Regions from separate parts of the Nocardioides ginsengisoli genome, predicted to be linked through region 2. Evidence: riboswitches for the same ligand, from Rfam matches in the RefSeq annotation. Region 2 holds a riboswitch; the other holds the start of a gene.
The links. Region 2 has a riboswitch for glycine ahead of gcvP (aminomethyl-transferring glycine dehydrogenase). Riboswitches for the same ligand answer to the same signal wherever they lie in the genome.
Positions count from the first base shown of each region.

Region 1: linked by a shared signal. The riboswitch ahead of gcvT (glycine cleavage system aminomethyltransferase GcvT) and the one ahead of gcvP (aminomethyl-transferring glycine dehydrogenase) in region 2 are both predicted to bind glycine.

Region 1 covers NZ_BAABAC010000003.1:204,996-208,339, forward strand. The annotation lists gene AB4880_RS00985 (amino acid permease) at 1-188, opposite strand, end outside; gene AB4880_RS00990 (SDR family NAD(P)-dependent oxidoreductase) at 293-1,816, opposite strand; glycine riboswitch at 1,886-1,983, shown strand; glycine riboswitch at 1,984-2,086, shown strand; gene gcvT (glycine cleavage system aminomethyltransferase GcvT) at 2,141-3,262, shown strand; gene gcvH (glycine cleavage system protein GcvH) at 3,281-3,344, shown strand, end outside.
Region 2 covers NZ_BAABAC010000049.1:101,829-105,172, forward strand. The annotation lists gene gcvP (aminomethyl-transferring glycine dehydrogenase) at 1-1,772, opposite strand, end outside; glycine riboswitch at 1,851-1,948, opposite strand; gene AB4880_RS24150 (MerR family transcriptional regulator) at 2,025-2,630, opposite strand; gene AB4880_RS24155 (bifunctional nuclease family protein) at 2,761-3,231, opposite strand; gene ftsR (transcriptional regulator FtsR) at 3,275-3,344, opposite strand, start outside.

The sequences.
Region 1 (3,344 bases), on a different contig from region 2:
CCGACGAAGGCGTAGCTGAACAGCAGCGCGGGTCCGGTGCTGTGCAGTCGCGACGCCGAGCCGAGGAAGAGCCCCGTGCCGATCGCGCCGCCGATCGCGATCATCTGGACGTGTCGTCGGCCGAGCGTCTGCTTGTAGCCGACCTGCTCCGCATCCAGCGCCGAATGGGCGCCCTCCACCTGGGTCATGCACACCCTCCTCGGTGAGCGCCGGCCCCGAGTGGCTGGCGCGATCTGCGTCCCGCATCGTCCACCCGTGACGCACCGCAACACAAGGTGCGGTGTGTGAGGGATCACCAGGGAGAGGGCTCGTAGTCCTTCACGAAGCAGCCGTAGAGGTCCTCGCCGGCCTCGCCGCGCACGATCGGGTCGTAGACGCGCGCCGCGCCGTCGACCAGGTCGAGCGGGGCGTGCCAGCCCTCGGCGGCGATGCGCAGCTTCTCGTGGTGCGGCCGCTCGTCGGTGATCCAGCCGGTGTCGACGGCGGTCATCAGGATCTTGTCGGTCTCGAACATCTCGCCCGACGAGGTCCGGGTCATCATGTTGAGCGCGGCCTTGGCCATGTTGGTGTGCGGGTGGCCGGCGCCCTTGTAGCGACGGGAGAACTGCCCCTCCATCGCCGACACGTTGACGATGTAGGCGCGGCGCGCGCCGGCCTGCACGGCCGCCCGCAGCGCGGGGCGCAGCCGCGAGTTGATGAGGAAGGGCGCGATCGAGTTGCAGAACTGCACCTCGAGCAGCTCGAGCGGGTCGACCTCGTCGAGCACCTGGGTCCAGGAGTTGTTGGTCTGGACGTCGGGAATCAGGCCGCCCGCGTCGATCGCCGTGCCGGCGAGGTGCGACTCGAGCGACGCGCTGCCGGCCTTGAGCGCGAGCGCGGTCAGGGACGCCGCGTTGTGGGCGGCGAGCGCCGCCTCGGCCGACTCGCCGTCGTGGTGGGCGACCGCGGTGGTCGACAGCGCGCCGGCGATGGCGGCCGGGTGGGCCTCGGAGATCCGGTCGAAGGTGACCATCTCGGGCAGCGCCTTCACGCCCAGTGACTCCGCGCTCGGCAGGGCCGCGTTCTCGCCGTCGATGAGGTGGGAGTAGGCGCCCGGGAGCCGTCGTACGGTCTGGCAGGCGTTGTTGATGATGATGTCGAGCGGTCCGTCGGCGGCGACGTCGTCGGTCAGTGCGATCACCTGGGTGGGGTCGCGCAGGTCGATGCCGACGACCTTGAGCCGGTGCAGCCAGTCGGCGGAGTCGTCCATCGCCGCGAACCGCCGTACGGCGTCCTTCGGGAAGCGGGTCGTGATCGTGGTGTGCGCGCCGTCGCGCAGCAGCCGCAGCGCGATGTACATGCCGATCTTGGCCCGGCCGCCGGTCAGCAGCGCACGCTTGCCGGTGAGGTCGGTGCGCTGGTCGCGCTTGGCGTGGCTCATCGCGGCGCAGCGCGGGCACAGCCAGTGGTAGAAGGCGTCGACAAGGGTGAAGTCCTCCTTGCAGATGTAGCACCCGCGCGCGGTGAGCAGCTCGCCCGCGAAGGCCCCCTTCGCCGTCGAGACCAGCGGGATGCCGGCGGTCTCGTCGTCGATGCGCATCTTCGACCCGGTCGCCGTGAGCTCGATGATGTCCTGGTCGTGGCGCTGCCGCTCCATCCGGATCTCGGCGCGCCGCTGCTTCTTGATCAGCTTGTACATGTACGACGCGGCGCGCTTCATGGTGCGCACGTCGTCGTGGTCGGGGTCGAGCTGCGGGACCTGCGCGAGGACCTTCAGGGTGATCGCCAGCTCGTCGGGGTCGATCCGGGTCAGCGGCGCGGGGTCGGGGTGATGCACCGGCAGATCGTACGTGCGCGGACGCCCGGATGCCGTATGCTCCCCCTCACAACTCCACATCGCGCTGTTCGAACCCCAGCGGGAGAGTCTCCGACCCACGAGGACGGAGCGCCGAAGGAGCAAATCTCCCCAAGAATCTCTCAGGCACCCCTGACCGCTGGGACGAGGCGAACTCTGGAAAGTCGGACCGGATCCACCGGCCCGCACCCACGGTGCAAGCCGTCCGACCGGACGGTGAAGCTCTCAGGTAGCGATGACAGAGCGGGGAGGCAACCCAGCCACGAGTGCGGCGTCAGCCGTGCTCTCCACGAGGAAGCCTCCCACATGACCACGACCCCTTCAGGGACCCCGCGGCTCACCCCGCTGCACGACGTGCACCGCGAGCTCGGTGCGTCGTTCACCGACTTCGCGGGCTGGCAGATGCCGGTCCGCTACGGCTCCGAGACCGCCGAGCACCGCGCCGTCCGCACCCAGGCCGGGCTCTTCGACCTCACCCACATGGGCGAGATCGAGCTGACCGGCCCCGGCGCCGGCGCCGCCCTCGACTTCGCGCTGGTCGGCCGGCCGTCCGCGATCGGCGTGGGCCGCGCGCGCTACTCGATGATCTGCGCCGAGGACGGCGGGATCATCGACGACCTGGTCGTCTACCGCCTCGCCGACGAGCACTTCATGGTCGTCGCCAACGCGAGCAATGTCGCGGTCGTGGCGCCCGAGATCGCCGCCCGCGCCGAGAAGTACGACGTCGAGGTCCGCGACACCTCCGCCGAGTGGGCGCTCCTCGCCGTCCAGGGCCCGGCCTCGGCGGCGATCGTCGCCGAGCTGACCGAGCTCGACGTGCCGTCGCTGAAGTACTACGCCATCGACGCGGGCACGCTCGCCGGCATCGACGTGCTGCTCGCCCGCACCGGCTACACCGGCGAGGACGGCTTCGAGGTCTACTGCCGTCCCGCCGACGCCGCCGCGATCTGGGCCGCGCTCAGCAAGGCCGGCGAGGCGCACGGCCTGATCCCCGCGGGCCTCGCCTGCCGCGACACGCTGCGCCTGGAGGCGGGCATGCCGCTCTACGGGCACGAGCTCAACCGCGACATCACACCCTTCGAGGCCAACCTCGGCCGAGTCGTCGTCCTCGACAAGCCCGACGGCTTCGTCGGCCAGGACGCGCTCGCGCGGCGCAAGGAGGAGGGCCCGCAGCGGGTCCTCGTCGGGCTGGTCTCGTCGGGCCGCCGCTCCCCCCGCGCCGGCTACGCCGTCGTCGACCCGGCCACCGGCGCCGAGGTCGGCGAGGTCACCAGCGGGTCGCCGTCCCCCACGCTGGAGAGGCCGATCGCGATGGCCTACGTGCCGCCGTCCCTCGCGGCCGTCGGCACCCGCCTCGCCGTGTCGCTGCGCGGCACCCTCGAGGACGCCGAGATCGTCGGGCTCCCCTTCTACAACCGCAACCGCTGAGACTTCCAGGAGACCATCATGAGCAACCCCACGCACCTCCAGTACACCGCCGAGCACGAGTGGATCGCCGTCGACGGTGAGA
Region 2 (3,344 bases):
GCCGGGTTGGTGCCGTGTGCCGACGACGGGATCAGGCAGACGTCGCGCTGGTCCTGGCCGTTGGCGCGGTGGTAGTTGCGGATCGCGAGCATGCCCGCGAACTCGCCCTGCGCGCCGGCGTTCGGCTGCACCGAGACCCGGTCGTAGCCGGTGACCACGGCGAGCCACTCCTCGAGCTGGTCGATCATCCGGCGGTAGCCGTCGGCGTCGGCGGCCGGCACGAACGGGTGCAGGTTGGCGAAGCCGGCGAGCGAGATGGGCTCCATCTCGGTGGTCGCGTTGAGCTTCATCGTGCACGAGCCGAGCGGGATCATGCCGCGGTCGAGCGCGTAGTCGCGGTTGGAGAGCCGCGCCAGGTAGCGCAGCATCGAGGTCTCGTTGTGGTGGGTGTTGAACACCGGGTGGGTCATGAACTCGGTCGCGCGCCGCTGGTCGGCAGGCAGGCCGGCGAGGGGCGTCGCCTCGGCCGGCGTGACACCGAAGGCGGTGTGCAGCGCCCCCAGGGTCGTGGCGTCGGCGGTCTCGCCGAACGCGATGCCAACGGTGTCGGCGTCGACCTGGCGCAGGTGGACGCCCTCGGCGCGAGCGGCCGCGACGACGTCGGCGGCGCGACCGGGCACGCGCACCTGGATGGTGTCGAAGAAGGTGTCGCTGACCAGCTCGAGGCCGGCGTTGGTGAGCGCCGCGGCGGCGCGGCCCGCGAGCTCGTGGATGTCGCCGGCGATCTCGCGCAGGCCCTGGGGACCGTGGTAGACGGCGTACATGCCGGCGGTCACGGCGAGCAGCACCTGCGCGGTGCAGATGTTGGACGTCGCCTTGTCGCGGCGGATGTGCTGCTCGCGGGTCTGCAGCGCGAGCCGGTAGGCCGGGCGGCCCTCGGCGTCGACGGAGACGCCGACCAGGCGGCCGGGGAGCTGGCGCTCGAGGCCCTCGCGGACGCTGATGAAGCCGGCGTGCGGGCCGCCGTAGAACAGCGGGACGCCGAAGCGCTGCGCGGAGCCGACGACGACGTCGGCGCCGAGCGCGCCGGGCGCCTCGAGCAGGGTCAGCGCGAGCAGGTCGGCGGCGACGACGGCGAGGCCACCGCGCTCGTGGACGGCGTCGATGACCGGCTTGATGGTCGGCACGCGGCCGCTGGCGCCGGGGTACTGGATGAGGACGCCGGACACGTCGCCCTCGGGCAGGCCCTCGCTCAGGTCGGCGACGAGGACGTCGATGCCGATGCCCTCACAGCGGGTGCGGACGACGTCGAGCGTCTGCGGCAGCGCGTCGGCGTCGATGACGAAGGGGCCGCTCGCCTTGCGGTTGGCGCGGAACGCCAGGGCGACGGCCTCGGCCGCGGCGGTGCCCTCGTCGAGCAGCGACGAGCCGGCGGTGGTGAGGCCGGTCAGGTCGGCGACCATCGTCTGGAAGTTGATGAGCGCCTCGAGCCGACCCTGCGAGATCTCCGGCTGGTACGGCGTGTAGGCGGTGTACCAGCTCGGGTCCTCGAGCAGGTTGCGTCGGATGACGGCCGGCGTCACGGTCGCGTGGTAGCCGAGACCGATCATCGGCTCGCCCGGGACGTTGGCGCCGGCGAGCTCGCGGAGCTCGGCGGCGGCGGTCTCCTCGCTGACGCCGGCCGGGAGGCCGAGCGGGTCGGTCGACCGGATGGACTTCGGCACGGCCGCTTCCATCAGGGCGTCGAGGGACGCGTAGCCGAGGCGGTCGAGCATCGACTCGACCTGGCTGTCGTCGGGGCCGATGTGACGGTTGACGAAGGGTGCGCTCATGGGCTGGGTGGCTTCCTTTGGGATCGGATGATCGAAGCCTCCCCCTCTGTCGTCGCACCAGCGCGACTTCAGAGTTGCCTGCTCTGCACGGTCCTTGCGCCTGAGAGGTTCCGGGGAGGGATTGCCCCTTCGGCGCCAGCATCACGAAGGAGTCTGGACTCTCCCGTGCAGCATCAACAGCAGGTCCAGACTAACAGCAAGAGCCCGCGTGCGCGGGCTCCTGCTCGTCAGTCGGCCAGTGGGGTCGGCGGTTCAGCCGACATTGCGCGCCGCACGGCGCACTGCGAGCTCGTCGCCCGCCACCGGCGCGTCGGCGTCCGCGGTGGACTCCGCGGCCGACTCGCTGGGCAGCTGGGCCAGGGTGCCCTCGATCTCGCGCCAGACACCGCCGATGGCGATGCCGAAGACGCCCTGACCGCCCTGGAGCAGGTCGATGACCTCGTCGCTGCTGGTGCACTCGTAGACCGAGGCGCCGTCGCTCATCAAGGTGACCTGGGTCAGGTCGTCGGTGCCGCGCTCGCGCAGGTGGCCGACGGCGGTGCGGATCTGCTGCAGCGAGATGCCGGCGTCGAGGAGCCGCTTGATGATCTTGAGGATCAAGATGTCGCGGAAGCTGTAGAGCCGCTGCGAGCCGGAGCCCTTGGCGCCGCGGACGCTGGGCTCGATCAGGCCGGTGCGGGCCCAGTAGTCGAGCTGGCGGTAGGTGATGCCGGCGGCATTGCACGCGGTCGGACCGCGGTAGCCGAGGTCGCTGGGCAGCGGCGATACGTCGTCGGTGAAGAGCAGACCCTGCTCCTCGGCGACAGCGGTCGCCGCAGCGGTGTCCTGACCGACCTTCTCAGGCTGCTGCTCGTTCACGGGGTCCTCCACGGGGCGCGTTGCACTGCTGTCATTCGACGTCTTCCAAGGTACGGCTGTGGCCTCGGACCGGTCAAAGATGTCGCCCCGCGTGTCGGGAAAAACCCTCAATCTCAACCTGAGGTTGAGACTATTGGCCCGGCCCGAAATCGTCGGGCGAGACGTGGTCGAGGAACTCGCGGAAGGCCTCCACCTCGTCCTCCTCCTCGGCCGGCGCGGCGAGCCCGGCCTCGGCGAGGACGTCCTCGGCGCAGTAGATGGTGGTGCCGGTGCGCAGCGCGAGCGCGATCGAGTCCGACGGCCGCGCGCTCACCTCGGCGCCGGAGGCGAAGACCAGCGTCGCGTAGAAGACGCCGTCGCGGACGTCGGTGATCTTGACCTGGGTCAGCTCGTTGCCGGTGGCGGCGAGGATGTCCTTCATCAGGTCGTGCGTGAGCGGCCGCGGCGGGACGACGCCCTGCTGGGCGAAGGCGATCGCGGTCGCCTCGACGGCGCCGATCCAGATCGGGAGGTAGCGCTCCCCCGAGACCTCGCGCAACAGCACGATCGGCTGGTTGGAAGGCATCTCCACCCGCACGCCCATGACATCGACCTCGCGCATGCGTCCAGCCTACTGCTCCGACCCCGGGCGCAGATCCCGTAGGTCAGATGCGGCGCAGCCCGGCCTTGACCAAGGTGGCGTGCAGCTTGACGGAGAGGGCGGCGATCTCGCTC